2 regions of the Ochrobactrum sp. PL_is483 genome follow, and region 2 is predicted to be linked to the other one. Evidence: predicted binding sites of a transcription regulator. Region 2 holds the regulator's gene; the other holds the start of a gene.
What was found. Region 2 encodes PhoB, which activates phosphate uptake and scavenging genes when phosphate is short. Its sites were predicted from a motif close to TGTCATNNANCTGTCAT; they were not measured.
Positions count from the first base shown of each region.

Region 1: olsB (l-ornithine N(alpha)-acyltransferase) is a predicted target of PhoB. The motif match lies at 6,258-6,274, and genes of this name have one in related genera.

Region 1 covers NZ_JBVPGS010000037.1:244,402-259,598, reverse strand. Annotated here, with positions in the region: gene AC0TNJ_RS14910 (LptA/OstA family protein) at 1-409, opposite strand, end outside; gene lptC (LPS export ABC transporter periplasmic protein LptC) at 688-1,401, opposite strand; gene sppA (signal peptide peptidase SppA) at 1,880-2,851, shown strand; gene AC0TNJ_RS14895 (integration host factor subunit beta) at 2,924-3,208, shown strand; gene AC0TNJ_RS14890 (LapA family protein) at 3,217-3,540, shown strand; gene AC0TNJ_RS14885 (RsmD family RNA methyltransferase) at 3,687-4,811, shown strand; gene AC0TNJ_RS14880 (TrmH family RNA methyltransferase) at 4,808-5,668, shown strand; gene lspA (signal peptidase II) at 5,671-6,153, shown strand; gene olsB (l-ornithine N(alpha)-acyltransferase) at 6,441-7,334, shown strand; gene mutS (DNA mismatch repair protein MutS) at 7,498-10,227, opposite strand; gene AC0TNJ_RS14860 (NADP-dependent malic enzyme) at 10,383-12,677, shown strand; gene AC0TNJ_RS14855 ([protein-PII] uridylyltransferase) at 12,808-15,197, shown strand, end outside.
Region 2 covers NZ_JBVPGS010000037.1:9,679-24,875, forward strand. Annotated here, with positions in the region: gene AC0TNJ_RS13775 (bifunctional GNAT family N-acetyltransferase/peptidase C39 family protein) at 1-438, shown strand, start outside; gene AC0TNJ_RS13780 (RimK family protein) at 438-1,898, shown strand; gene AC0TNJ_RS13785 (septal ring lytic transglycosylase RlpA family protein) at 1,929-2,285, opposite strand; gene AC0TNJ_RS13790 (YbaN family protein) at 2,850-3,266, shown strand; gene AC0TNJ_RS13795 (transporter substrate-binding domain-containing protein) at 3,278-4,126, opposite strand; gene AC0TNJ_RS13800 (PstS family phosphate ABC transporter substrate-binding protein) at 4,440-5,486, shown strand; gene pstC (phosphate ABC transporter permease subunit PstC) at 5,638-7,131, shown strand; gene pstA (phosphate ABC transporter permease PstA) at 7,131-8,447, shown strand; gene pstB (phosphate ABC transporter ATP-binding protein PstB) at 8,512-9,285, shown strand; gene phoU (phosphate signaling complex protein PhoU) at 9,347-10,069, shown strand; gene phoB (phosphate regulon transcriptional regulator PhoB) at 10,186-10,872, shown strand; gene AC0TNJ_RS13830 (cell wall hydrolase) at 11,516-12,463, shown strand; gene AC0TNJ_RS13835 (hypothetical protein) at 12,563-12,817, opposite strand; gene AC0TNJ_RS13840 (aminopeptidase) at 12,943-14,196, shown strand; gene dps (DNA starvation/stationary phase protection protein Dps) at 14,244-14,741, opposite strand; gene tsaB (tRNA (adenosine(37)-N6)-threonylcarbamoyltransferase complex dimerization subunit type 1 TsaB) at 15,032-15,197, shown strand, end outside.

The DNA.
Region 1 (15,197 bases), 230 kb from region 2:
TGCCCGACTTGAGATAAACTTTTCCCGAAATGTCGATGTGATCGATGCTCGACGAATCAAGGCCACCGACGCCAGCACTTGCCGGTTCAGGCGCCTGCGCCTCGCCGTCTTTCTTGGCCTTGTTGTAGTAGACCGTCATCTGGCCCGCCTTCAGCAAGGCATCGCCCTGCGAAACGGCAACATTGCCAGTGAAGACGGCAACGCCTTCCTTGTCGCGCATTTCCAGCTTGTCAGCGTCGATCTTGACGGGGGCCTTGCTGTTGGAAAGCTTCAGGCCGTTCACGGCCGCGCCTTCCTGTGCCAGAGAAGCTGCCGGAGCCGCGACAAGCCCGAGCGCCAGAACTGCAAATCCCATCCGCAAAGTGCGGGCCATTGTACCCTTGTTCATCTTGCCCGTCTCGCGTTCCATATATCTTCAGCTCCCCGAAGCATTCGACCATCCCTCAGCCGATATGCGGTCAGACGCAACCTTAAGCACTTTGCGTCCAAATGGGAACATTCGGCATCGCAAAATGCGATCAAAAAAGCGGTTTAGAGCCTGTAGCATTCCGATTGCATCAGAATCACGCTCTAACAATTTGTTTTCGAGCACATTTCGGTCCAAAAACCGGCTTCAGAATGCACTCAAGCGTCCGCACAGATAAAAATCGGCCCGAACGCTTCCCTATCCTCAAATCAGCGCCCTTTTCAGGGAGCCTTGTTGGGCGAAACAACGCTGCCGTCAACAGTCATTCGAACCTTGTTCTCGAAAATAAGAACCTTGCCGTTGTCCTTGACCTGCATGCTGTCGGCCAGAATATGCGTGCTGCCGCTGCGGATATCGACGGGCTTGTCGGTCGTGATCTGCCCGCTCTTGAGATTGACGTCCGCGGAATGCATCACTGCACGCAAACCGTCATCTGTCGTAACAGTAAAGTCCTTATCAAGTTGCAAACGTCCATTGGCGTTGTCGTAAACGCCCGACGTTGCCTCGACCTTTGCCATGCCCTTTTCGCCAACCGGCAGCTCGGCGGAAATGCCTTCAAGCGAAATCGCTCCGCTGTTCTTCGCATCCTGCGTCGCCTTGGCAGCAGTCATCGAATAAGGGCGATTATCCTTGGTGTATCCGTTCAGATGCGGACTCGTCATGACGAGCTTGCCGCTTTCGCCGCCATTATTCACTTCCACCTTAATGGGCGTGTTCGGCGTGGCCAGAAACGTGTACCATGAGAATACAGCCGCCACGATAATAGCGGCGACCGGAAGAGCGGTCTTCAAGACACGGACACGAACCGAATGGCGCTGCGCGGCATGAAAAAGCGTCTCGGCCTTCTCCGACGCACCAAAACGCACACTGCCTATGCCGCGACCTTGAGCGGTCGCGCTATGCGGCGCATGGCTATTTGTGGTATCGACAGTCATGCGGCGTTCAGTTCCTTGACGGCTCGTAGAATTCAATAAGCGGCGCGTCCGTGTCGCGCTTTTTCATTTCAATAAGGTTTATTTGGGGTGAAATAGTCGGTTGCTCAATAGCTTTATACCGCGCAAAACACCACACCCGCCTCGGAAATAAAGAGCAGGAGCGGATTATGCCTTTGATAATTCAGCCCAATTTTCACTCCATCGATCCCTGATGGAATGCTAATCAACTCTTTGATATCACAAATCCGGACCGAATTACAGCCGGGCGTGATGCCACCATGAAAGCTGAGCTGACAACAAACCGGGAATCGCGCGCAGCGTCATTACAATATACATCCAGATAACGGAGCATTTCGCGAAACACGAACGATTTCCGGTCAGTCCCATTTTTCGAAGATACTTGCCGCGTGTCCTCATTCGAGGCAAAAGGTGAATGCCAAGCGCAAACCACGCTATTTGAACCAATGGATGGACGGGAATGGCTCAAGACGCCGAAGCAATCATCGAACGCCGCAAACTGCGCAGAAAGCTGACCGTCTGGCGTGCAGCCTTCCTTCTTCTGATCGCAGCCGTGATTGCCGTCTTCGCTTCATGGTCCATGCGCGGCGCGAATTTCAGCCAGCCGCATATCGCCAAGGTTCGCATCGAGGGCACCATCTTCGAGAATGAGGAGTTGCTGAAGCGCCTCGACAAGATCGCCAAGGACGATGCCGTCAAAGGCGTGATTCTGGTTCTCGATTCGCCGGGCGGAACGACGGTTGGCGGCGAAGCCATTTTCGAAGCCGTGCGCAAGATTGCCGAGAAAAAGCCGGTCGTGACACAGGTGGGCACGCTCGCTGCCTCCGCCGGTTACATGATTGCCAGTGCATCCGATCACATCATCGCGCGACAGACATCCATCGTCGGCTCCATCGGGGTTCTGTTTCAATATCCGGACGTCTCGAAGCTGCTCGATACGATCGGCGTGAAGGTTGAAACCATCAAGTCTTCGCCGCTCAAGGCGGAACCCAATTATTTCAGCCCGGCCAGCGAAGAGGCCAAGGGCATGATCAGCAACATGATCATGGATTCCTATGCGTGGTTCGTCGATATTGTCGAAAAACGCCGTTCTTTCACGCATGAACAGGCACTCGCACTTGCCAATGGTGCGGTTTTTACCGGACGGCAGGCGCTGGACAAAAAGCTGATCGACGGGCTGGGCGGTGAAGAGGAAGCCGTGGCCTGGCTTGCAGGCAAGGGGCTGTCGAAGGATCTGCCTCGCCTGGAATGGAAACCGGTCAGCGGTGAAACCGGTTTTTCCCTGCGCGATCTCATCATTCACGCCGGTGCGCGCCTTATCGGCGTGCCGCAGGAAGCCGATGGCATGTTGAAGCAGATCGCCAGGGAGCGCATCTTTCTTGACGGACTTCTTTCGGTTTGGCACGTTGACGGTACGCCTGAAGCGAATTGACGCCAACCGGGCACACGAACAATATCCGGTAGCTGCCGGATGAAACAAACAGAAGAACAGGGGTTTAAAGCCGTGATCAAATCGGAACTCGTTCAGATTATCGCCAGCCGCAATCCGCATCTCTTTCAGCGCGATGTCGAAAACATCGTGGGCGCGGTATTCGACGAGATCACCAATGCACTTGCCGAAGGCAATCGCGTTGAGCTGCGTGGCTTTGGCGCCTTTTCGGTGAAAAACCGCCCTGCCCGCAGCGGCCGCAATCCGCGTACCGGTGAAACGGTGGACGTGGAAGAAAAGTGGGTTCCCTTCTTCAAGACCGGCAAGGAACTGCGCGACCGTCTCAACGGCGCAGTCTGATAGACGCTATGGCGGCAAAACGCATCATCGCCATCATCGTTCTTGTACCGCTCGCCGTTGTTCTGATTGCGTTGTCGGTTGCCAATCGCGCGTCGGTGCAATTCACGGTCGATCCGTTCAATCCGGGCAATCCGGCGCTATCCTATAATGCGCCTCTGTTCCTGTGGCTTTTTGGTGCGCTCCTTCTTGGCGTTGTCATTGGTTCTCTGGTGACGTGGCTCACGCAGGGCAAGCATCGACGCAAGGAGCGGATGTACAAGCAGGAGGCGGCTCGCCTGCTTGAGCGCAGCACAGCCGCCGAAAAGCGCAATATATCGGTCGTGAATTCCTGAAACGGCCTTTATTCTCGAACCCGGAAGCAAAACTTCCGGGTTTCGTGCCTTGAAAAGCCTTTTGTGCGCGATTGGACGACGTTTTCCCCTTTCGCACCGGCGCTGTTTATCCTACCTAGACCCAATCACGATGATTGGAGTTTCGGGTGAAAGCGCCAAAGGGAAAAGGCAAAAAGCCGTCGGGCGGCAAGCAGGAACGCAGTTTTGAGCGCGCGAGACACGATGCGCCGCGTCCTGAAGGTAAGTTTGATAATAAAGGTTCGTCCTTCAAAAAGCCGCGCCCGCAATTCGCCAAGGCTGCACCCAAGCCCGTAGACGACAAGCCCGTTACCCCGCTTCGCGAAATCAAGCCTTATGCCGGTGCGCGTCCGGGGGAAAGACTGCCGCTCATTCTCGAAACGGAACCTTCGCCCGATTATGCGCTGCTCGACAGCGGCAACGGGTTGAAGCTCGAGCAATATGGCCCCTATCGCATCGTGCGCCCGGAAGGTCAGGCGATCTGGCTGCCGAGCCTGCCGCAAAAAGAGTGGGATCAGGCGGACGCCGTCTTCACCGGCAACACCGACGAGGAAGGCATGGGGCGCTGGGCGTTCCCGAAAGTGCCGCTCGGTGAAACATGGCCAATGCAGCACGACGGTATTTCCTTTCATGGCCGGTTCACCTCATTCCGCCATGTCGGCGTGTTCCCCGAGCAGGCCGCGCACTGGTCATTCATGGACGGGCTTATCCGCGAAGGTGTAAAGTCCGGACGAAGCGTGAAGGTGCTCAATCTTTTTGGCTATACGGGCGTGGCCTCGCTGGTGGCTGCACGGGCCGGCGCGGAAGTGACCCATGTGGACGCATCCAAGAAAGCCATCTTATGGGCGCGTGAAAATCAGGAAATGGCCGGGCTTTCCGACAAGCCGGTCCGCTGGATTTGCGAAGACGCGATGAAATTCGTGCAGCGCGAGGAGCGGCGCGGCAGCTTCTATGACATCATCCTGCTTGACCCGCCTGCCTATGGGCGCGGCCCGAGCGGCGAGGTCTGGCAATTGTTCGAGCATCTGCCTGCCATGGTGGATACATGCCGGTCGATCCTGACGCCAAAGCCGCTCGCCGTCATCCTGACAGCCTATTCCATCCGCGCATCCTTCTTCGCCATTCACGAGCTGATGCGCGACCGTTTCACCGGTCTTGGCGGGACAGTCGAATCGGGTGAACTTATCCTGCGTGAACGGGCGGCAGGACGCGCACTTTCCACTTCCATGTTCAGCCGCTGGGTAGCCAAATGAGCCGTGACGACGATTTTTCCAAAAGCCCCCGGGTGGGTCAGGTCAAGGAAGTTACCAGCCTTACCAATCCCATTGTGAAGGACCTTCGCTCGCTGGCGCTGAAAAAATTCCGTGACCAGCAGGGCGTGTTCCTGGCCGAAGGGCTGAAGCTTGTCATCGACGCGCTGGAACAAGACTGGCGCATCAAGACGCTGGTCTTCGCCAAATCCGGCAAGGGCAACAAAATGGTCGAGCAGGTCGCCGCCCGCACATTCGCCAAGGGCGGACTGGTGCTGGAAGTGACCGAAAAGATCATGGCCGCCATTACGCGGCGCGACAATCCGCAAATGGTGGTTGGCGTCTTCGAGCAGCAATATCGCCCGCTTGCAAGCCTCAAGCCGAAAGGCAACGACGTTTATATCGCGCTCGACCGCGTGCGCGACCCCGGCAATCTTGGCACCGTCATCCGTACCGCGGATGCGGTTGGCGCCAAGGGCGTTATTCTGATTGGCGACACCACCGATCCCTATTCGCTGGAAACCGTGCGCGCCACCATGGGCTCGGTCTTTTCCATGCCGCTCTACAAGGTGAGCGAAGCCGATTTTCTCAACTGGCGCAAAGGCGTTTCCGGCCTTGTCGTCGGCACCCATCTGAAAGGCGCCGTCGACTACCGCACCATTCCCTATGCCAACAAACCCGTGGTCTTGATGATGGGCAACGAACAGCAGGGCCTGCCGGACAGCCTTGCCGATACGTGCGACAAGCTAGCCCGCATTCCCCAGGCAGGACGTGCAGATTCTCTTAATCTCGCAATTGCCACCGGCGTCATGCTGTACGAAATTCGTCGCGACGCGCTCACGCTCGATGAAAGGGCTTAGGGATGAAGCGGCACGCGGTCTGGTCCTCGCTTTTTGTCGTCATCCTCACGGTGCTGATCGATCAGGGCGTCAAGCATCTGGTGGAAACACGGATGGGCTACGGTCAACAAATCGACCTGCTGCCATTCCTCGCATTGTTTCGGACGCACAATGAGGGCATCGCCTTTTCCATGCTCGCCTGGCTGCATGATTGGGGACTGGTGGCAATCACCGCCGCAGTTATCCTGTTCGTGCTTTACCTGTGGTGGACCAACGCGCCGGACCGCATTTTCGCGCGCTACGGTTTCGCGCTGGTCGTTGGCGGTGCAATCGGCAATCTCATCGACCGTGTGATGCATGGCTATGTGGTCGATTATATCCTGTTCCATCTGCCGACATGGTCATTCGCTGTTTTCAACCTCGCCGATACGTTCATAACCATCGGCGCTGGGCTTATCATTCTGGAAGAATTTCTCGGCTGGCGGCGCGAGCGGGCCACCCGCTGACGGCCACACGCTGACGGGACGGCTTGAACAGTTTCTGCCTTTCGCATAATTTGATCGCGTGAAATTAAAAGCTTTTTGAAGGGGATAAGGTCCGGCCACTCGAATTGACACATTGGTGACATGCTTCTGTCATCCTCGCGTAGCACTGAATCTGTAATGCTTCGGCCGAACTGGACGCCCGTCCTTTCAATCAGGGCGGACGAAGGCTGGAATTGGCGGCTCTCGCTGAAATATCAGTGGGAAAGCCATTCAGGAATACGGGAATAGGCAAATCAGGAGCCATCATCATGACAGTACTGCTTGGAATGGACCAGCAAATCATTGATGATACGGTCATGTCAGGCTTAGAAGCACAACAGGCGCTGTTCGCGTCCGGCGGCGACCCCATTGTTCTGGGGCGCATCGGATCGCTGGAAGTACGGCTTGCCAATTCACGCGAGGCCGTGGAAGCCGCGCAGGAATTGCGCTTTCGCGTCTTCTTCGACGAAATGGGTGCGCGCCGGGAGAGCATCGAAGCCGTGGAGCTTCGCGATGCCGACCGCTTTGACGCCATTTGCGATCACCTTCTCGTTTACGATACCGCCCTTCCCGTGCCGGAACACCAGCAGATTGTCGGCACCTATCGCCTGATGCGCAGCGATCAGGCGGAAAAGGCGCTCGGCTTCTATTCTGCCGACGAATATGACGTGCAGCGCCTGGCCCTTTCGCGCCCGAATCTTCGTCTGCTTGAACTCGGTCGCTCCTGCGTGAAGGCGGAATACCGTTCCAAGCGTACCGTCGAGCTTCTGTGGCAAGGTGCCTGGGCCTATTGCCGCCGCCATTCCATCGATGTGATGTTCGGCTGCGCGTCGTTCCACGGCGCTGTACCTGCCGCGCACGCACTCGGCCTGTCCTTCCTTCATCACAATTGCCGTGCCACCGATGACTGGGACGTTCGCGCCTTGCCCAATCGCTACCAGGCCATGGACCTGATGCCGAAGGAAGCCATCAACAACAAGGTTGCACTGTTTTCCATGCCGCCTCTGGTGAAGGGATATCTGCGCCTCGGTGCGATGATCGGGGATGGCGCCGTGATCGACGAAGCATTCGGCACCACGGATGTGTTCATCATCCTGCCGATTGAGCGCATCTCCAGCCGTTACATTACGTATTACGGCGCGGAAGCGAACCGTTTTGTGTAGTCTGTAGATATTCCGGTTCACTCCGCTCCGGTTCGCAAACATCACCATTTTCGGCACGTCATACCCAGAATCTCAAACAGACTACCGCGCCCTTATCCCGAGGGGCGGAGCATAGCCTCATCCTGAGCCTGTCGAAGGATCGAAGGGCGAGGTTCCAGAAACCTCACGCCTTTCCGGCCAGTTCCTTCAATTTGTAGATCAGGTCCAGCGCTTCGCGCGGGGTCAGTTCGTCGGGGCTGATGGCGGCAACCGCCTTCGCCAGTTCGCTGTCCTTGGCCTGAACCTGCGGCTTCGGCTTTTCCTGCTGCAAGACGACCGAGAACAGCGGCAGGTCATCAATCAGCTTGTCGGCCTTGCCGGATGTTTCACCGGCTTCGAGCTGGTGCAGCACGTCACGCGCACGGTTGACGACCGCTTCGGGCAGTCCGGCGAGACGCGCCACCTGTACGCCGTAGGAACGGTCGGCAGCACCCTTCGCCACTTCGTGCAGGAAGACGACATCATTGTCCCATTCCTTGACCCGCATGGTGACATTGGAAAGCCGCTCCAGTTTTTCTGAAAGCGCCGTCATTTCATGGAAATGGGTAGCAAACAGCGCCCGGCAGCGGTTCTTCTCATGCAAATATTCGACCGCGGCCCAGGCAATGGAAAGTCCGTCGAAAGTCGCCGTACCGCGGCCGATCTCATCAAGAATCACCAGCGAGCGCTCGCCTGCCTGATTGAGGATCGCTGCCGTTTCCACCATTTCGACCATGAAGGTGGAGCGCCCGCGTGCCAGATCGTCCGAAGCACCGACACGGCTGAACAATCGATCCACGACACCAATCTGCGCAGACCCGGCAGGGACGAAGGAGCCCATCTGCGCAAGAATGGCAATCAGCGCATTCTGGCGCAGGAAGGTCGACTTACCGCCCATGTTCGGGCCGGTGAGAAGCCAGATCGCACCGTTCCCGCAATCCTTTTGCGGAGAGAGATCGCAGTCATTGGCAACAAACGGATTGGCCGCCTGCCGCCGCAAAGCCTGCTCGACAACCGGGTGACGACCGGCAACAATGTTGAAGGACAGGCTGTCATCGACCTGCGGGCGGCAATAGCCCTGCTCTTCCGCCAGCACAGCAAGCGCTGCCGAAACGTCGAAAACCGCAAGCGCCGATGCTGCCGCGCGGATGCTGTCGGCATGAGAAACGGCTTCCGCAGTCAGTTCCTCAAACACGGCAAGCTCGATGGACAAGGCGCGGTCGGCGGCATTGGCGATCTTGCTTTCCAGTTCCGCCAGTTCGGTCGTGGTAAAGCGCATGGCATTGGCCATGGTCTGGCGATGGATGAAACGGCCCTTGGCTTCATCCGTATCCGTCATCGCCCCGGCATTGTTGGCCGTCACCTCAATGAAATAGCCAAGCACATTGTTATGCTTGATCTTCAACGACTTGATGCCGGTCTCTTCGATATAGTCGGCTTGCAATCCGGCGATCACCCGGCGCGACTGGTCGCGCAAGGCCCGCATTTCATCGAGTTCGGCATTATAGCCTGCGCGCACGAAACCGCCGTCGCGTTTCAGGAGCGGCAATTCATCAGCCAAAGCCCGGTCGAGATGCGCTGTAAAGAGGGCAGGCACGGCGCTGACCGCATCACGGGCATGGGCCAGCTCGTCGGGCAGCAAAGCACTTTCCAGCAGGCCTGCAATGGTGTGCGCAGCCTCGAAGCCTCGCGCAAGCGCACCCAGATCGCGCGGCCCGCCGCGCCCGACGGCAAGGCGCGAAAGCGCACGCGGCATATCCGGCACGCCTTTCAGTTCAGCCCTCATGGCTTCGCAGAGGCCCGGTTCGCTCAGGAACCAGGAAACAGAATCGAGCCGCAGCGCGATTTCCTTCGGATTGGTCAGTGGCGCGGTCAGACGTTCGGCGAGAAGCCGCGCGCCGCCTCCGGTAACGGTGCGGTCAATGGACTTGAGAAGACTGCCATCGCGACTGCCCGACATGGTGCGCACCAGTTCCAGACTGGCGCGCGTGGCCGGATCGATGAAAATCGTGCCGCCTTCATGCTCGCGCTCGGGCCGCATCAGCGGCGGGCGCTCGGAAATCTGCGTCTTTTCGATATAGGCAATCGCACCGGAAATGGCCGAAAGCTCGGAGCGACTGAACTGGCCGAAACCATCGAGCGTCGCAACGTTGAAATAGCGCTGGATGCGCGCTTCCGCAGCAGCACTATCGAAGAGGGTCGCCGGTTGCGGCGTCACTGCCTTGCCGACCAGATCGAAGACGGGGCGCAATTCCTCATCGTGGAAGGCGCTGTCGGCCACGACCAGTTCACGCGGGTCCACGCGCATCACATCGGCGAAAAGCCGGTCCGACGTGGTTTCCGCCACGCGAAAAGTTCCAGTCGAAATATCGATCCAGGCGAGCGCCAGCGCCCCATCGCCGCGCGTGCGCCCCATGGCCATCAGGAAATTGGCTTCTGATGGGTCCAGCAGCTTTTCTTCGGTCAGCGTTCCAGGCGTGACGAGGCGGATCACGTCGCGCTTCACCACCGATTTGGAGCCGCGCTTCTTCGCCTCCGCCGGATCTTCCACCTGTTCGCAGACTGCAACCCGGTAGCCTTTGGCGATCAGCTTTTGCAGATAGTCGTCGGCGGCATGGACCGGCACGCCGCACATGGGAATGTCCTCGCCCAGATGCTTGCCGCGCTTGGTAAGCGTGATGCCGAGCGCCGCAGATGCCTCCACCGCGTCATCGAAGAACAGCTCGTAGAAATCGCCCATGCGATAAAAGAGCAGCGAATCGACATTGGCTGCCTTGATCTCGATATATTGTTCCATCATCGGCGTCAGGCGAACGGGTGCCTCGGCGGCATTTTCTTCCGCATCCAACATATGTTCACTCGCCTTCGCTTCCATTGGCAAACCTTCATTTATTGCTTGGCGAACAACGCCAAAGTCATAAAATTTCGTATTCCATCGCTTTTGGATGAATATCTATTCCCGTAAGCGCTGTTTACACAATGCAAGACTGGCGCTATCGAGGTTTTCCCGCAGAGAAAACCGGAGGGAACATGCCAGCCTCGACGCCGAAGGGCAACACATCAGAACGCGCACCCACAGCCAGTGAGAAGGAAGCGCTGGACTTTCACGCGCAGGGTCGTCCGGGCAAGCTGGAGATCAACCCCACCAAGCCCATGACAACGCAGCGCGACCTGTCGCTCGCCTATTCGCCGGGCGTCGCCGTGCCGGTGAAGGCAATCGCCGAAGACGCCGCTCTCGCCTATGATTACACGGCCAAGGGCAATCTGGTCGCCGTCATCTCCAACGGCACCGCCATTCTCGGCCTCGGCAATCTGGGCGCGCTCGCATCCAAGCCGGTCATGGAAGGCAAGGCCGTGCTGTTCAAGCGCTTTGCCGATGTCGATTCCATCGATCTTGAGGTCGATACCACCGATATCGACGCTTTCATCAATGCGGTGCGCTATCTCGGCCCGTCGTTTGGCGGCATCAATCTGGAAGATATCAAGGCGCCCGACTGCTTCATCATCGAGCAGCGCCTGCGCGAATTGATGGATATTCCGGTTTTCCACGACGACCAGCACGGAACGGCCATCATCGCCGCCGCCGGCCTCATCAATGCGCTGCACCTGACCGGCCGCGACATGAAGACGACAAAGCTCGTCTGCAATGGCGCGGGCTCGGCGGGCATCGCCTGTATCGAGCTTATCAAGGCGATGGGTTTTGCCCCGGAAAACGTCATCCTATGCGACACCAAGGGCGTCGTCTATCAGGGCCGCGAAGAGGGCATGAACCAGTGGAAATCGGCGCACGCGGTGAAGACCGACAAGCGGTCGCTCGCCGATGCCCTGAATGGCGCAGACGTGGTGTTCGGCCTTTCGGCCAAAGGCGCGTTCACGGAAGACATGGTCCGCTCCATGGCGCCGAACCCGATCATCTTCGCCATGGCCAATCCCGACCCGGAAGTGACGCCTGAAGAAGTGGCGCGCATCCGTGACGACGCCATCGTTGCCACCGGCCGTTCGGATTATCCGAACCAGGTCAACAATGTGCTTGGCTTCCCCTACATCTTCCGCGGCGCGCTCGACGTGCGCGCGACGACCATCAACGACGCGATGAAAATCGCCGCCGTCAACGCGCTGGCCGAACTCGCCCGTGAGGACGTGCCGGACGACGTGGTTGCCGCCTATCAGGGCAGCCGTCCGCGCTTCGGCCAGAACTACATCATTCCGGTGCCGTTCGATCCGCGCCTCCTTGCATCCGTCTCGGCTGCCGTTGCCAAGGCTGCGATGGAAACCGGCGTTGCCGGACGCGCCATTGCCGACATTGAAGGCTACAAGCGCGAACTGTCGGCGCGCCGCGATCCGATCGCCTCGACCCTTCGCGGCATCTATGAACGCGTGCGCCGCCAGCCGAAGCGCATCGTCTTTGCCGAAGGCGAAGAAGAACAGGTGATGCGTGCCGCCGTTTCCTACGTCAATCAGGGCCTTGGCACCGCAATTCTGGTGGGCCGCGAGGAACGGGTGCAGGACACGGCCAAGGCTGCCGGTCTTGATCTCGACCGTCCCGGCATCGAGATCATCAATGCGCGCCTGTCGAGCCGCAATGCCGCCTATGCTGACTATCTCTACGAGAAACTCCAGCGCAAGGGCTATCTGACACGCGATTGCCACCGCCTCATCAACAATGACCGCAATCATTTTGCGGCCTGCATGGTGGCGCTTGGCGATGCCGATGGCATGGTGACGGGCGTGACCCGCAACTACGCGACGGGCCTTGACGACGTGCGCCGCGTGATCGATTCCAAGCCCGGCCACCGCATGGTCGGTGTTTCCATCGCGCTTTGCCGCGGACGCACGGTGTTCATCGCCGATACCGCCGTCCATGAAATGCCAACCGCAGACGAACTTGCCGATATTGCGGTGGAAGCAGCAGGCATGGCGCGCCGCATGGGTTATGTGCCGCGAGTGGCGCTGACCGCCTTCTCGACTTTTGGCCATATGGGCGGTGAACGCTCCGCACGTATCCAGGAAGCCGTCCGCATTCTGGCGACACGCCATGTCGATTTCGAATTCGATGGCGAAATGAGTGCCGATGTGGCGCTGAACCCGAAGCTAATGGAACAATATCCGTTCATCCGACTGTCGGGTCCGGCCAATGTGATCGTCACGCCGGACAATCACTCGGCCTCGATTGCCGCCGACATGCTGCAGGAACTGGGCGGCGCAACGATCATCGGCCCGTTGCTCGTCGGCCTCGACAAGCCCGCGCAGATCGTCACTATCGGCGCGAAGGATTCCGACATCGTCAACATGGCGGCAATCACCGCCTATAATGCGACGAACTGAAAAATCAGCGAATAGCGATGCAAAGGCCGGGGAAACCCGGCCTTTGCTTTTGGATATTCATCGTCGATAAAAGCGGCTATAGGATAGGTTGCCCGCTGTCCTTTCTCCGCAAACCGGATCTACATGCCGCATGAGCGCACACGACCTTAAGCTGGAAGAGATCGTCAATCCCGAAACGCTGCGCCGCAAGCTCAACGAACTGGCGGATTCCACGGACGAAAACTATACCAGCCCGACCGTGCGCAAAGTGGTGCTTCAGGCTCTGAAGGATGCTCTGGTGCGCGGGCGCGCCAATGCGGAAGGCATGCTGATGAAGGATGGCGGCGGCACGCTCTGCGCCAAACGCCTTTCCTTTCTCATGGATACGCTGATCGAGGTGCTGTTCGAATTCGCCACCACCAAGGCCTATCCGATGGTCAATCCGTCGAAGGCCGAGAATATGGCTATCGTCGCAGTCGGCGGCTACGGGCGGGGCGGGCTTGCGCCGGGATCGGATATCGATCTCCTGTTTCTGCTGCCCTACAAGCAGACCCCCTGGGGCGAGCAGGTGGTCGAATACATGCTCTACATGCTGTGGGACATGGGGCTGAAAGTCGGCCATTCCACACGCAATATCGATGAGTGCATCCGTCTGGCGCGCGAGGACATGACGATCCGCACGGCGATCCTCGACGCACGCTTGCTCTCCGGCAACAAGGACCTTTTCAAGACGCTTGTCGCCCGCTTCGATGAGGAAATCGTCAAGGATACCGGCCCCGAATTCATTCAGGCCAAGCTTGCCGAGCGCGACCAGCGCCACCGCAAGGCGGGCGAAACCCGTTATCTGGTCGAGCCGAACGTCAAGGAAGGCAAGGGCGGCCAGCGCGACCTGCACACGCTGTTCTGGATCACCAAATATTTTTATCGCGTCAAGACCAAGGAAGAACTGGTCAAGCTCGGCGTTCTGTCACGCGCCGAGCTGAAGCTGTTCAACAAGGCCGAGGATTTTCTCTGGGCCGTGCGCTGCCACATGCATTTTGCGACACTGAAGGCAGAAGAGCGCCTTTCCTTCGATATACAGCCGGAAATCGCCGAACGCCTTGGCTATACGGCGCACCCCGGCCAGAACTATGTCGAACGCTTCATGAAGCATTACTTTCTGGTGGCGAAGGATGTGGGCGACCTCACCCGCATCATCTGTGCCGCGCTGGAGGAACAGCAAGCCAAGCACGTTCCGGGCTTCAACCGCATCTTCCTCACTTTCTCGCGACGCAAGCGCAAGCTTTCCGCAGACGGCGATTTCGTTTCGGAAAATCACCGCATCAACATCGCGCGGCCGGAGGTTTTCAAGGAAGATCCGGTCAATATCATCCGTCTCTTCCATCTGGCGGACAAGCACGGGCTGGAATTTCATCCCGAAGCGATGCAGCAGCTCACCCGCTCGCTGAAGCTCATCAATGCCGATCTGCGTGAAAATCCCGAAGCCAACAGGCTTTTCCTGGAAGTCCTCGCCTCGCCGCGCAATCCCGAACTCATTTTGCGCCGCATGAACGAATCCGGCGTGCTTGGGAAATTCATTCCGGATTTCGGCAAGATCGTCGCCATGATGCAATTCAACATGTACCACCATTATACGGTGGATGAGCATCTGCTGCGCTGCATCGCCGTGCTGTCGGAAATCGAGCATGGCGAGCTTGAAAACGAACATCCGCTTTCAAACCACCTCATCACCACCGTCAAGCGTGACCGCAACCTGCTTTATGTAGCGCTGCTCCTGCACGACATCGCCAAGGGGCGCCCGGAGGACCACTCGGTTGCCGGTGCGCGCATTGCCCGCAGGCTTGGACCGCGCTTCGGCCTTACCCCCGCCGAAACCGAAACCGTCGAATGGCTTGTGCGTGAACATCTGACCATGAGCATGGTGGCGCAGTCTCGTGATCTCAATGATCGCAAGACCATCATCGACTTTGCCGACATGGTACAGACCATGGAGCGGTTGAAGCTTCTCCTGATCCTGACGGTCTGCGACATCAAGGCGGTCGGCCCCGGCGTGTGGAATGGCTGGAAGGGCCAACTTCTGCGCACGCTCTTCTATGAAACCGAACTGGTTTTAACCGGCGGCTTTTCGGAACTGTCCCGCGCCGACCGCGACCGGCAGGCACGGCAGGCGCTTGCCGGAAAACTGGCCGACTGGCCGTCGGCTGAGCGCGAAGCCTATCTCGACCTGCATTATCAAAACTACCTCTTTACAGTCAGCCTTGAGGATCAGGTCCGGCACGCCCATTTCATTCGCGAAGCCGACCGCAACCAGCGGGCGCTGGCCACCATGGCCAAGCCGCATACATTCGAGGCCGTGACCGAAATCACGGTGCTGGCGCCCGACCATCCGCGCCTGTTGTCGATCATCACCGGCGCTTGTGCCGCGGCAGGCGGCAATATCGTGGACGCGCAGATTTTCACGACCGGCGACGGGCGCGCGCTGGACACTATTCTCATCAGCCGCGAATTCGATACCGACGATGACGAGCGCCGCCGCGCTGA
Region 2 (15,197 bases):
CGCGGCCTGAAAGCATCGATCATCGTCTCCATCGAGGACATGCTTTTTCTGCAATCGGTGAGATCGGAAGAAAAACGCAAGGTCATGCAATTGGCGCAGACCGATTTTCGCCAGCGCACGGAAGCCTATGCCATTCCGGTGGATTATCGCGGTTTCACGCTGCACGACATTCTGGCTGCCTTGCGCCGTGGAGCGGCGGTGATCGTGTTGATCAGCGGTTATCATATGTTCGGCAAGAAGGTGCCGCACTGGGTTCTGGCCCATGGTGAAGATGGGCGGCACATTCTCATTCACGACCCCTGGGTGGAGGAAGAGCTCGGCGAAACCATCGCCGATGCTGCAAATGTTCCTGTTCCCTTTCACATTTTCGACCGCATTGCGCGGTTCGGCAGCGATGGGCTCAGGGCGGCGGTTATTCTGGAAAAAAGGACGGACTGATGACCATTTGCGTCATTCTGGTAGGACGCCTCTCGGATATCGACAATGGGGCGACGCCGCATAAGGTCATGACCACGCGCGATTATCTCGCGCATCCCGCGCTCTTCAACGGCCAGCTGCGCCCGCGCATCATCAATCTGTCGCGCTCCTACGCTTATCAGAGCCGCGGCTATTACGCTTCGCTTCTGGCCGAAGCGCGGGGCCATCGCATCATTCCCTCCGTGGAAACGATGATCGATCTGTCGGAACGGCGGCTCTATGAAAACGCCATTCCCGAACTGGAAGACATGCTGAACAGGGCGCTCGGCAAGCATCCGGAAAAAGCGCCGGAAACAATCCATGTGCATTTCGGTCTTGCCGACGATCCCGAGTTTGAACGGTTCGGACGACTGCTCTTCGACTGGTTTCGCGCGCCCTCGCTGGAAGTCACGATCAAGCCCGGTGAATGGGCGCGAATCCAGAAGATCGGCTTTGCGAATATTGCGAAGTTTAGCAAAGCGCAGAAAGAACGCTTCGAAGAGGCGCTCGATCGCTATACCCAGCGTGAGTGGCGTGCCGCCCGCCCCAAGGTTCCGGCGCGCTATTCCTTTGCAACACTGTGCGATCCAAAGGAGGCAATGCCGCCCTCGACAGTTTCCACGCTGAAGCATTGGGCGAGGATTGCGGCGCGGCTCGGCGTGGAGGTGGAACCGATCGGCAAGCGTGACCTGCCGCGGCTTGCCAATTATGACGCCCTGTTCATCCGCGAGACGACGTCGATTTCCAATCACACCTACCGTTTTGCACGGCGCGCGCAGCAGGAAAACATGCCGGTGATCGATGATCCGATTTCCATGATCCGCTGCACCAACAAGGTCTATCTGCACGAATTGATGCAGGCGAACGATGTGGCGGTTCCGCCCACGGTGATGATCGCGGGCGAGGAAGATCTGGAGCGAGCCGCCGATATGCTCGGCTTTCCGATGGTCATCAAGATACCGGATTCGTCATTTTCGCGCGGCGTGAAGAAGGTGAAGGATTTTGCCGAACTGAAAGCGCTCGCCACATTATGGCTGGAGGACAGCGATCTCCTGCTGGCGCAGAAATATATGCCGACGAAGTTCGACTGGCGCGTTGGCGTTCTTGACGGCAAGCCGCTGTTCATCTGCCAGTATATGATGGCGAAGAACCACTGGCAGATCGTCAAGCACGATACGGGCGGCAAGCCGCTGGAAGGCGGATTTCGTTCCTATGCGCTGGGCGATGCGCCGCCACCGGTACTGGAAACGGGCTTGCGGGCTGCACGCTGCATCGGCGACGGACTATATGGCGTCGACCTGAAGGAAACGGGCGATGGGGTTGTGGTGATCGAGGTCAACGACAATCCCAATCTCGAACACGGTATCGAGGACGCAGCCGAAAAGGACGAGGTCTGGATCAAGCTGACCCGCTGGTTCACCGACCGGCTGGATCGGAAATAGATCCAGCAGTCAGGCGAAGTGCAGCTGAAATCAAAGCGGCGTAAAGCAGACCTTGGTGTGTCCCGCGCCGATGAAACCCAGACGGCCTGCGGCACCCTTTGACAGGTCGAGAACACGTCCCTTGATGAATGGGCCGCGATCATTGATGCGCACGACAAGCGACTTGCCGTTTCTCTGATTGGTAACCTTGACCTTGCTGCCAAGCGGCAGGGTGCGATGTGCTGCGGTCAGGCCGGACGGGTTCATGCGTTCACCCGAAGCCGTGCGGGAAGTGAGGGCGTACCAGGAGGCACCGCCGCATTGCTGTGCTGAAGCCTCGATTGCGGTGGCCGCGAGAAGACCGGTTGCCGCAACGGCAAGCATAGCCATACGGGTCTTGAAAGTCATGCCAGTTCCACTAGTTGTTGACGGGGTGTCCCACAGTTGTCGCTGAGAAAGACGGTTCCGAACTGGAATCTAAATGTGGCGCTGGCGTGGTTCGAATGAGAACATTGTGCGATAACTGAATCTATATCGCCTAGGGAAAATCATCCTATACTGGCTGTTGTTTACTTCATATTTCAAACATAACACAGGAATATTAGGAAGTGTTTGGGTTGATTGCTGTAAAGCTGTTTACGATTCGTTAGGAATCTGCGGCACGGCTTTGCTGCACCTTGATTTCGCGCGCAGATCACAAGAAAAGCTGCTTGCGTGTCCGGTAGCCGACCCCGCCCAAGGTGCAATTTTTATTTGCAAGGCAAGTTTTCAGCGCCAGCGGCGAAGTTGACAAATTAGGGCGTTTTGGGGGCAAAGTTGCAATTTCTGACTGTGTTTCAGGTGCTCTTCTCGAACTTCAAAAGTTATCCACAGGCCCGAAAGATGGTGAGATGACGTTTCTTTGACTGCTGTCACCCTGCACGAAACCGCTGAATTCCTGCTATAAGCGTTCAGATCAGACGACGGAACGCCATGCAGGACCACCCGAAAAAAGACAGGATCGACACCGCTTCGCCCGCGATTTCGGCGAGCAAGCGGATCGTCTATCTTTGCCTGGGCTTTCTCATGCTCGGACTTGGAATTGTGGGTGCCTTCCTGCCGGTCATGCCGACAACGATCTTCATCATTTTTGCCGCATGGTTCTTTGCGCGGTCTTCGCCAAAGATCGAGGCACGGCTGCTGGCCGATCAGCGTTTCGGACCGCTGGTCATCAAATGGCGCGAGCGCGGTGCCATCCCGCCGCGCGCCAAGCTTTACGCATGTCTTGGTATGACGGTCGGTTATGGCCTGTTCTGGTGGGGCGCAAAACCCGGCTGGCTGCTGGCAGGAGCGGTAACGCTGTTCATGCTGGGTTCCGCCGCTTATGTATTGTCACGTCCGAACGAGTAAGTTCGTCCGCTTTACGGCGTCACATCAAATCCGAACCATTTTTCGGACAGTCTTTTGATAGTGCCATCGGCCTTCGCTGCCATGATTGCAGAATTGAATTGGCGCTTGAGATCAGCTTCGTCCTTGCGCAGGCCGACAGCGACCCCGCGCCCGAGCAGGCCGCCTTTGAAAAGTGGCCCGGTCATGACGACATTCGCGTAGGCTGGCGTCTTCTGGATCGTATTCAGATAAGACCGTGCGGTAACCTGCATATCGATGCGTCCGCTTTTGAGGTCGAGGTCGACTTGTTCGGCGGTCTTGTACTCACGGATCGTGGTTCCCTGGCTGAAATAGGTATCGACCAGCATCTGGGCTATCGATCCTCCCACAACGCCGATAGTTGCTCCCTTTAGCTCTGCGGCAAAGTCCCGAACAACCTTTTCGGTGTCTGCCTGATTGCCGGAAAGGTCGAGGTTTTCGTTCGAATGAGAAAGTCCGCTATAAGGACTGTCGCGCACGGTGGCGAAGACTTGCGGAGTGCGGGCATAGGAGGTGGAGAAATCGATGATTTTCTCGCGCGCTTCCGTCGCCGACAGGGCGCCCATGACTGCATCGGCTTTTCCAGCCTGCAGGCTTGGGATGATGGCATCGAAAGGGATGGCAATAAAATTGCATTCGACGTTCATCGTCTGACAAAGATATTTGCCAAGCTCGACTTCATAACCGTCGAGCGTGCCGTCCGATTGCGTGAGATTGTAGGGCCGAAAGTATCCCTCGGTAGCAATGGTGAGCGCGGGGCGCCCACCTTGAGCATAAGACGGAAGCGACCAGCCTGCGAGCGCTGTTATCCAGACGAGATTGAACAGACGTGGATAGTTCACGTGGAAACCTTGTGTTTGTCACCGTGTCATTCGAAGCATAGGTCGGGAAATGCGGCTGCGTAAACTGGCCGGAAATTGGGAGCCGTTATTCGCGTGGCGGGGTCCATCCATTCGAAAACGCGACCCTCTTGCGGGCGGATGAATGCCGTCTTGTCCCTTGCCGGTTCAGTGGTCCCTGAAACCCCACAAAACCACTGGCAAACGGCTCTGATACAAACCTGTAACAATAGTGTCATATGAATGTAATATAGAGCGCGTAGAGGGCTAACGACGCCACATCGTCATATGTCTTTTACAACAGGAGCCGCAGCTCATGAACAAGATGATTTCCTCGACCGCAGCGCTTGCCATCGCTGCCGTTATGTCGGTTTCCGCCGCTCAGGCGCGCGATCAGATTCAGGTTGCCGGTTCCTCGACCGTTCTGCCTTATGCAAAAATCGTCGCCGAGACGTTCGGTGAAACCTTCCCGAACTTCAAGACGCCGGTTGTTGAATCGGGTGGCTCGGGCGCAGGCATCAAGGAATTCTGCAAGGGCGTCGGTGAAAACACCATCGATATCGCCAATGCATCGCGCGCCATGAAGGACTCGGAACTGAAGTCGTGCATCGACGCTGGCGTCAAGGACGTTCAGGAAGTACGCTTCGGCTATGACGGCATCGTGTTTGCGACCGACGCCAAGGGTCCGGATTGGAAGCTGAAGCCGGAAGATGTCTACAAGGCGCTCGCAGCCAAGCTGGTCGTAGATGGCAAGTTGGTCGACAATCCGAACACCAAGTGGAACCAGGTCAACCCGAACCTTCCGGACTGGGACATTGCCGCCTATATCCCGGGCGAAAAGCACGGCACCCGCGAAGTGTTTGAGGAAAAAGTTCTGGCCGACGGCTGCAAGCACTCCGGCGCGTTGGACGAAATCAAGAAGACCGGCCTCGACGACAAGGCTGCCGCTTCCGCCTGTATCGCAGTGCGCAAGGACGGCAAGGCTGTCGACATCGATGGCGATTATGCTGAAACGCTGGCTCGCATCGACTCCAACAAGACCGGCATTGGCGTTTTCGGCCTCTACTTCTTCGAAAACAATGCCGACAAGCTGAAGGTCGCCACCGTCAACGACGTTACCCCTTCCGCTGCAACGGTTGCTTCGGGCGAATATCCGGTGTCGCGTCCGCTGTTCTTCTACGTGAAGAAGGCGCATCTCGGCGTCATCCCGGGCCTCAAGGAATATGTTGAGTTCTTCCTCAACGACCAGATGATCGGTCCTGACGGCCCGCTCGCCGAATACGGTCTGGTTCCGGCCCCGGATGCAGAACGTGAAGCACAGCGCGCTGGCTTCGCCGAAGGCAAGACGTTGGCTGCGAAGTAAGTTTTGATCTGTGGAACGCGGGGATGAGAAATCTCCGCGTTCTTCTCCTTTCGCGCCTTTATATTATGACAGGCGCATTCGCGCGGAACGGCATGGGTGGAAGCTGCACCTCAAAGCCATCCGCATTCATCAGGGCAACCGGGGAAATTGAATGTCCTTCTTTCTGGTTCTCGTCAGTATCGTTGCAATCGGGCTGATCGGATTCTTCATAGGCCGCCAGCGTGCCGTTGCACTGGACAAGGCGCAGTCGGCTTCCGCAAAAGCCTCGCCGACCGAGAAAATGCATTCCCGCCCGCATTATCACGGCTGGTGGGTTTTCCTCGTTTCAGCGTTGCCCGCGGTTCTGTTCCTCGCCATATGGGCCCTTGGAACGTCGGTTTATATCGATCACAGTGCGACCGCCCGCTTGCCGGATGCCATTGAGGAAGGTTCCTTCACCAATCGCAGCCTGCAACTCGGCATGGTTCGCGGTCTGGCCAGCGGGCTTGACCGGCTGACGCCAACCGAACTGGAAAGCTTTCCATCGAATTATCAGGATGCTCGCACGCTTCTGGGCGCAAAGGGCGTGGCGCTCGCGACCGAAGGCGCGGATTATATGGTGCCGATCGCGCTGTACCTGAAAAAGGCAACGGCGCTGACGCACACCATCGGTTCCGCAGTTTCTCTGGTGATCGCCGTCGCGGGCCTGATCTTCGGGCTTTCCACGATCAGCCGGCGCATGCGTGCGCGCAACAATGTCGAGCGGATCGTTCTCTGGGGCCTGATTGCAGCCTCCGGCATCGCCATCCTGACGACAGTCGGCATCATCTGCTCGATGCTGTTCCAGACCATCAGCTTCTTCCAGTCGGTTTCGCCGTGGGATTTCTTTTTCGGCACGGTGTGGGACCCGCGCTTTGCCGCTGCCGGGTCGGGTGGCGAGACGGGCCAGTTTGGTCTCATCCCGCTTCTGGCAGGCACGCTCTATATCGCATTGGTGGCCATGCTGTTCGCGGTTCCGGTCGGATTGTTCTCGGCCATTTATATGGCCGAATATGCTTCGCCTCGCGTGCGCACCATCGTAAAGCCGGTTCTGGAGCTTCTGGCGGGCATTCCCAGTATCGTCTACGGCTTCTTCGCGCTCGTGACTGTCGGACCTTTCCTGCGCGATCTCTCCATTGCCATTGCAGGCGGGCAAGGTTTTATCATGGCGCAGAGCGTTCTGACCGCCGGTCTCGTCATGGGCGTGATGCTCATCCCGTTCGTATCCTCGCTTTCCGATGACATCATCACCGCCGTGCCGCGTGCGTTGCGTGACGGCTCGCTCGGCCTCGGCGCGACCCGCTCGGAAACCATCAAGCGGGTGGTTCTTCCGGCGGCATTGCCTGGCATCGTCGGCGCGCTTCTGATGACCGCCTCCCGCGCCATCGGCGAAACCATGATCGTGGTGCTCGCTGCAGGTGTTGCGGCACGCATCAACATCAATCCATTCGAGGCGATGACCACCATCACGGTGAAGATCGTCAATCAGCTCACCGGCGACCTTGAGTTCAACTCGCCGCAGACGCTGGTGGCCTTTGCACTCGGCATCACGCTTTTCGTCCTGACGCTGATCATGAACATCTTTGCGCTGCACATCGTGCGCAAGTACCGGGAGCAGTACGAATAATGACCGATACGACCTTTAACACCAGCGGCGCCACGGCACGGCCGACACGCCGCGATATTGGGATCAAGCGTCGCTACGCTGCTGAACGCCGCTTCCGCTACTATGGCATTGCCGCAATTGCCATCGGTGTGTTCTTCCTGTGCGCGCTCCTGTTCTCGGTCTTTTCCAAGGGCTATACTGCCTTCTGGCAGACGACGCTCTATCTGCCGGTCAAGCTTGAGGAAAAGGTGATCGATCCGGGCAACAAGCGGGCGACCGATCCGAATGTGCTGATCACCGCCAACTATCCGCTGCTGGTGCGCAACGCCCTGGCCGAAAAGCTTGGTATTTCCACGACAGACCGGCCGGCTATGCGCGATCTGGGCCGCTTCTATTCGGACGGTGTACGCATTCAGCTGCGCAAGATCGTGATGGACAATCCGTCGCTCATCGGCACGACGCAGACCGTTCCGGTTCTGGCAGGCGCCGACATCGATTCCGCCTTCAAGGGACAGATCGATCTTTCCGTGCCGGAGACGAGCCGCAAGGTATCGGACCGACAAGTAGGCTGGATGAAAACGCTTTCGGAAGAAGGCGTCATGAAGGAGGCCTTCAATACGGGTCTGTTTACGTTCGGCGCATCCAGCCGCCCGGAAACCTCCGGTCTCGGGGTTGCACTGGTTGGTTCGCTCTACATGATGCTTATCGTTCTCGGCCTCTCGCTGCCTATCGGCGTTGCTGCTTCGATCTATCTGGAGGAGTTCGCCAAGAAGAACCGGTTCACCGATATGATCGAGGTGAACATCAACAATCTGGCGGCCGTGCCATCCATCGTGTTCGGTCTGCTCGGACTTGCGGTTTTCATCAATTTCTTCGGCCTGCCGCGCTCTGCGTCGCTGGTCGGCGGTCTGGTGCTAACATTGATGACGCTTCCCACCATCATCATCGCAACGCGTGCCGCGCTGCGTGCCGTGCCACCTTCCATACGCTCCGCAGCTCTCGGTCTCGGCGCATCGAAGACGCAGATGGTGTTCCACCATGTCCTGCCGCTTGCCGCACCCGGCATCTTGACCGGCACGATCATCGGTCTCGCCCATGCGCTTGGTGAAACCGCGCCGCTCCTCCTGATCGGCATGGTAGCATTCGTTGCCGATGTGCCGTCGACACCGATGGATCCGGCGACCGCTTTGCCGGTGCAGATCTATATGTGGGCAAACGAAGCAGAACGTGCCTTTGTTGAACGCACGTCAGGCGCTATCATCGTCCTGCTTCTGTTTCTGGCCGTGATGAATATTGCAGCAATCATTCTGCGCCGCCGCTTCGAGCGCCGCTGGTAAACGGGAGTCGCAAGCTATGAACCTGATGACTGAACGATCTCTCGAGAAAGCCGTAGGAGAAAAAATGAACGCCAACGCCAGTTCCATAAAGATGCGGGGCGACAAGGTCTGCGTGTTTTATGGCGAGAAGCAGGCTCTGTTCGACGTCGATCTGGAAATCCAGGAAAAGATGGTCACGGCGCTGATTGGTCCCTCCGGTTGCGGCAAGTCTACCTTCCTGCGTTCACTCAACCGCATGAATGATACGATCGAAGGCTGCAAGGTCGGCGGCAAGATCACGCTCGACAACGAGGACATTTACGATCCGAAGATCGATGTCGTTGAACTGCGGGCCCGCGTCGGCATGGTGTTCCAGAAGCCGAATCCGTTCCCGAAATCGATTTATGAGAACGTCGCTTACGGCCCGCGCATCCACGGTCTTGCCCGCACCAAGGCTGATCTGGAGGAAATCGTCGTGACGAGCCTGCAGAAGGCCAGCCTGTTCGAAGAAGTGAAGGACCGCCTGCACGATGCGGGCACCGGCCTTTCAGGCGGCCAGCAGCAGCGCCTTTGCATTGCGCGCGCGATTGCGGTCAGCCCGGAAGTCATCCTCATGGACGAACCGTGCTCGGCGCTCGACCCGATCGCAACTGCGAAGGTGGAAGAGCTGATCGATGAACTGCGCCAGAACTATACGATCGTGATCGTCACGCACTCGATGCAGCAGGCCGCGCGCGTTTCGCAACGCACAGCCATGTTCCATCTTGGCAATCTGGTCGAAGTGGGCGACACGGAAACCATGTTCACCGCGCCGACCGAAAAGCGCACGCAGGACTACATCACCGGACGCTTCGGCTGATCCGGAACTGCGTTTCAACAGACAGTGCGGCTTCCCCGCAATTTTTATTACGAGGTCTACTATGCCGTCTCAGCATACCGTTCGCTCCTACGACGAGGAATTGAAGTTTCTCTCCCATAAGATCGCCGAGATGGGCGGACATGCGGAACGTATGGTCGAGCAGTCCGTCGCCGCAATCGTCAATGCGGACAATGCGCTCGCGCAGCGTGTCATCTCTGACGATCTTATCCTCGACGCCAGCGAGCGCGAGATCGACGACAAGGCCGTCATGATTATCGCCAAGCGCCAGCCCATGGCCGTGGACCTGCGCGAGATCATCGGCTCGATCCGCATCTCCGCCGATCTGGAGCGCGTCGGCGACCTGGGCAAGAACATTGCCAAGCGTGTTGCCGCCGTTTCGGAATCACGCCAGCCGGTAAAGCTTTATCGCGGTCTGGAAACGCTGGCCGAACTGGCGCTGACGCAGCTGAAGGACGTTCTCGACGCCTATGCGTCGCGTTCGGTGCAGCAGATCAATGTCGTTCGCGACCGCGACGACGAAATTGACGCCATGTACACGTCTCTGTTCCGCGAACTCTTGACTTACATGATGGAAGATCCGCGCAATATTTCCGCCTGCACGCATCTTCTGTTCTGCGCGAAGAATATCGAGCGCATCGGCGATCACGCGACCAATATCGCGGAGACTGTTTATTACATCGTGACTGGCCTGCAAATGCCGGCTGAGCGACCCAAGGAAGACCTGAGCCACGGTATTGTCGTGGATGAGGCGCGTAAACCCTGAACTGCAACCGGCCGGACTTTGGTCCGGCGGTTGAGAATGTGTGAATAGCGCGGCGGCACGCGGTCGATTGGGGGATTGTATCCACCGTCCGCCGAATTTGGATAGGGAAATACTGGATGTCACAGGCACCCAAAATCGCTGTGGTGGAAGACGAAGAGGCGCTGAGCGTTCTGCTTCGCTACAATCTTGAGGCAGAGGGCTATCAGGTCGATACGATGCTGCGCGGCGACGAGGCCGAAATCGCCTTGCGCGAGAATGTGCCGGATCTGCTTATTCTGGACTGGATGCTGCCGGGCGTATCGGGCATTGAGCTTTGCCGTCGCCTGCGCCAGTGGCCGGAAACCGAGCGCCTGCCGATCATCATGCTGACGGCGCGTGGCGAGGAGAGCGAACGCGTCCGAGGTTTAAGCGTCGGCGCCGACGATTATGTCGTAAAGCCGTTTTCAACGCCGGAGCTTCTGGCACGCGTCAAGGCAATGCTGCGCCGCTCCAATCCGAGCATCCTGTCTCATGTGCTGAAAGTGGGCGATCTTGTTCTGGACCGCCAGCAGCATCGGGTCTACCGCAAGGAAAAGGAAGTTCGTCTTGGACCGACGGAATTCCGGTTGCTCGAATATTTCATGATGTCGCCCGGCCGTGTCTTCTCGCGCAGCCAGCTTCTGGATGGCGTTTGGGGTCCCGATATCTATGTGGATGATCGCACCGTGGACGTCCATGTCGGGCGGCTTCGCAAGGCAATCAATGTCGGTCGTGCGCTTGATCCGATCCGGACCGTTCGCGGCGCCGGTTATTCTTTCGGTTGATCGACACCGTTTCGAAACTCTCAAGTACAGCTCTTGATCGGCCCGTCATGTTCATCGTGGCGGGCCGTTTCACGGGTGATAGGCCCTGGGCAATGCTGACCCGATTCGCCTCTGCCGGGTCAAAACTCGCGCCAATTAGGCGTTTTCACACGATGTTACAACTATGTTTCCAAAGTTGACGGCAACCAGCGGAACCCATGGAAAACTGAATTTTTGCAGATCATTTGAAGCAGCATGAATGTGGTCGGGAAAACTATCCAAGCAAACACGAATTAAGGCAGCGATATGGCGTGTATTGCGAGAATTTGAATCGCTTTAAATCAATGCCTTATCTGAATTCGTAACTCTCGTTAATAAATTATTAATATATTTAAATGGCTTGTAGGCATATTCGCACTCTCGATTCGGAATTCATTTTAGGCTGTCTGGCTGCTTCCTGCATCGTTGGGATTTGACGCTTCGCCTTTTTTTGGCCTAAAAATTCCAAAACCTTGAATTCGATTGAGCGACAGTAGGATGAGCGATTTTGATCTTCGTCCTCTTTGACTTGCACCGCAGTCAGACGTTCGCGCGCATCGTTTCAGATGTGTCTGCCTGAACGTATGACTGGATCAGTTAAGGGTCCTAACATGAGACTGAGCCATTGACGCGCGCCGCGAAGTGGAAATTGCCCGTTCTTATCGGGCTGGTGGTTGCGCCTTTCGTGGTGACCGGTTGCACGACGACCGGGACTTCGGGAAAAGCCAATTCGGAAAAGACGGCGGCAAGCCACGTCAAATCGGTCAATGGCGTGAAGACCTACACCTACACCGCGCGTGACAAGGAATGTCTTGAACGCGCGATGTTCTTCGAATCCAACCGTTCGAGTCCCGACGGGCTTCTGGCTGTCGGCACGGTCGTCATGAATCGTCTCGCATCGGGCCGTTATCCTGATACGATTTGCGGTGTGGTCGGTCAGAAGAACCAGTTCGCGCCCGGTGTTCTCACCCGCAAGATGAATTCCAAGGCGTTACCTGATGTTCAGGCAACTGCCGATGCAGTCCTGAAGGGGCAGCGCCATCCGAAGCTCAAGAACGCCATGTTCTTCCATACGGCGGGCCTGAAGTTCCCCTATAACAACATGCACTATGTGCTCGTCGCTGGCGGCAATTCCTTCTATGAGAAGCGCAATCGCGACGGCTCGCTCCAGAATCCGGTTCCGCAGGAACCATACAATCTTGCGCTCGCCTATTCGCCGCAATCGCCTTCCGTTCCTCAAGATCCATCCTATGACGTGACCCTGCCGCAGACGGGTCCGGTTCCGGGCGCAGCACCGACAGTTCAGGTGGCGCTCGCGGAGGCTTCTCAGGCTCAAAGCGCGGAACAGAACGGCGGCGCCGGTCCGCAGGCCCGCGGTAATCGCCTGGCGCGTCATCGCGGTGTCCCTGCAACTCAGCAGGAGAACCACATGCAAATGGCCTCCTATCAGCCGCAATTCGATACGACCGCTCCGCAGCCGACGTCGCTCGGCTATGGTCCGGCAAGCCAGAAGCAGGCCGACGCCATCGGCGCGCTTCTTCTGTCTCAGGACAGGCCGGAAGCGCCGCTATAAAAAGCTGATCTGCACTTGATCAATCAGAACGCCGGTCCTGTTTGCTTCAGGCCGGCGTTTTGATTTTGACTGATGGTCGCCGTTTTTCGCCACAAGGCGTCAGGGCCGGTATATCGGGCGATAGATCACCATCGGCGTGTCGTAGAAATCCACCCGGTTCTGCCAGGCACGCCTGTCGGCTCTGCGATCGAGGTCGAGCCGCATGAGGCAATTGGCGAAAGCATCGGTCCTGGGTTTGAAGCCATAGCTTTGGCAGGTTTGCTCGTCAGCCGCACGGCGCTGTTCGGGCGTCATCGTCACGCAGCCGGCCAGAAGGCCGGTAACGCCCAGTAAGATAAGCACTTTCTTATTCATTGCTTTCTGCTTTCTTCAGCAACTGACCGCGTGAATACTATAGCGGAAAGGCAGGAAAAAAGGTGGTGAATTTATGCCGTCTGATAAACTGTCGGTGATTCCATATCCAAAGAGGTCTTCCACCCATGGCTCATGAACAGCTGAACCCAGTCATCGATCCGGTGAAACTTGAACGTCTTGCGGAAGTCGCCGTTCGTGTCGGTCTGCAATTGCGCGAGGGGCAGGATCTCGTCATCACCGCGCCGGTCGTCGCATTGCCGCTGGTTCGCCTTATCGCCAAACATGCCTACAAGGCCGGAGCCGGACTGGTGACGCCATTCTTCGCGGATGACGAATTGGCTCTCGCCCGCTACGAGAACGCACCCGATGCAAGTTTCGACCGCGCGGCCAACTGGCTTTATGAAGGCATGGCGAAGGCCTATGCGGACGGTGCTGCCCGCTTGGCCATCGCCGCCGATAATCCGATGCTTCTTTCCAGTCAGGACCCGGCCAAGGTTTCACGCGCCAACCGCGCCAATTCAAAAGCCTATCAGCCGGCGCTGGAAAAGATTGCCGGTTTCGACATCAACTGGAACATTGTCTCCTATCCCAACCCGGCATGGGCAAAGCTCATGTTTCCGAACGACCCGGCGGACATCGCGACCCGCAAGCTGGCCGATGCGATCTTTGCGGCTTCGCGTGTCGACGTCGACGATCCGGTCGGCGCGTGGGCCGCGCATAATGCAGCGCTTCGCACGCGCACCCGTTTCCTGAACGGCAAGGCTTATCGCGCCCTGCATTTCAAAGGCCCGAACACTGATCTGACCGTCGGGCTTGCCGACGGCCATGAATGGCACGGCGGCGCTTCCACGGCGAAAAACGGCATTACCTGTAATCCGAACATTCCGACGGAAGAAGTGTTTACGACGCCCCACGCCCTGCGTGTCGAGGGCCATGTGACCAGCACCAAGCCTTTGTCACATCAGGGCACCCTGATCGAAAATATCGCGGTTCGCTTTGAGAGCGGACGCATTGTCGAGGCGAAGGCAAGTCGCGGTGAAGAAGTACTCAACAAGGTGCTGGATACGGATGAGGGCGCGCGTCGTCTGGGCGAAGTGGCGCTGGTGCCGCATTCCTCGCCGATCTCGCAGAGCGGGCTTTTGTTCTACAACACCCTGTTCGACGAAAATGCAGCGAGCCACATCGCGCTCGGCCAATGCTATTCCAAATGCTTTATCGACGGCGCCAAGCTGACGCCGGAACAGATCAAGGCGCAGGGCGGCAATTCGAGCCTTATCCATATCGACTGGATGATCGGCTCCGGCGAGATCGACGTGGATGGCATCAACGCGCACGGAACCCGGGAGCCGGTGATGCGCGGCGGCGAATGGGCTAACTGATCATGTAAAGGCCGGGATTTCCCGGCCTTTACACTATATCCGTTCGGTCAGTTCTTTTCCTGAACATGAGCTTCGAGGAACCACAGCGCCTTGTCGAGGCTGCGGGAAGCGGCGGTAAAAATATCCGCCGTGTCGTCATCCCCGGCATCGTCGGCATCCTTGATTGATTTGCGCAGCAAATTGGCGACATCGCCATAACGCTCGATCAATGCCAGCAGATGGTCATGAACGGCATAAATGTCGGTCGGATAGGGCTTCAATCTGGTTTCCTTCGCCACGATCTGCGTGGTGCCATAGGCTGTTCCGCCAAGCTGTACGGCACGCTCGGCAATCGTATCGACGTGTTCGTCGAGATCGCCGCGAAAACCATCGAGCATTTCATGAACGGCGATGAATTGCGGCCCCTTGAGGTTCCAGTGAGCCTGCTTGGTGATGAGGGCAAGATCGATTGTTGCGGCCAGATTTTCGTTGAGCAGGGCGATCATTGTCGTCTTCGTATTGGAAGGAAGATCGTTGCGGGTTGCATGCATCGACTTGTTGGACATTTTATCCTCACATCCTTTTGCTCGATCCGGCTTGGAGAGACTGGGAGAATGTCGCTCATGATCGTGGGCAGCTATTCCAGCACAAACGAACCCGCCAGATCCTTAGAAGGCTCGATTTGCCGGAGGAGGCCTTCGTTGACTTCAAGGCAACGCAAAACATTCCCGCACCCGGGGGAGAAATGCATGCCGGCAGTTTTTGTTCCGTGAGAAATGGCTAAAAAACGGCGCCGGTCCGGCTTCCACCAAGTTACGGCTTGTCGCAGCGCAAATTCTGATTTACCCGGTTGCGCATGAAGATACTTGCCCTCGATACTGCCGCTTCGTGGTGTTCTGTTGCCGTCTATGATTCCGATGGCGATGTGGTGCTTGCCGATGTGAGCGAAAACATTGGCAAGGGCCACGCGGAAGTATTGATGACCTATGTCGAACGCGCTTTGACGGAAGCGAGACTATCGC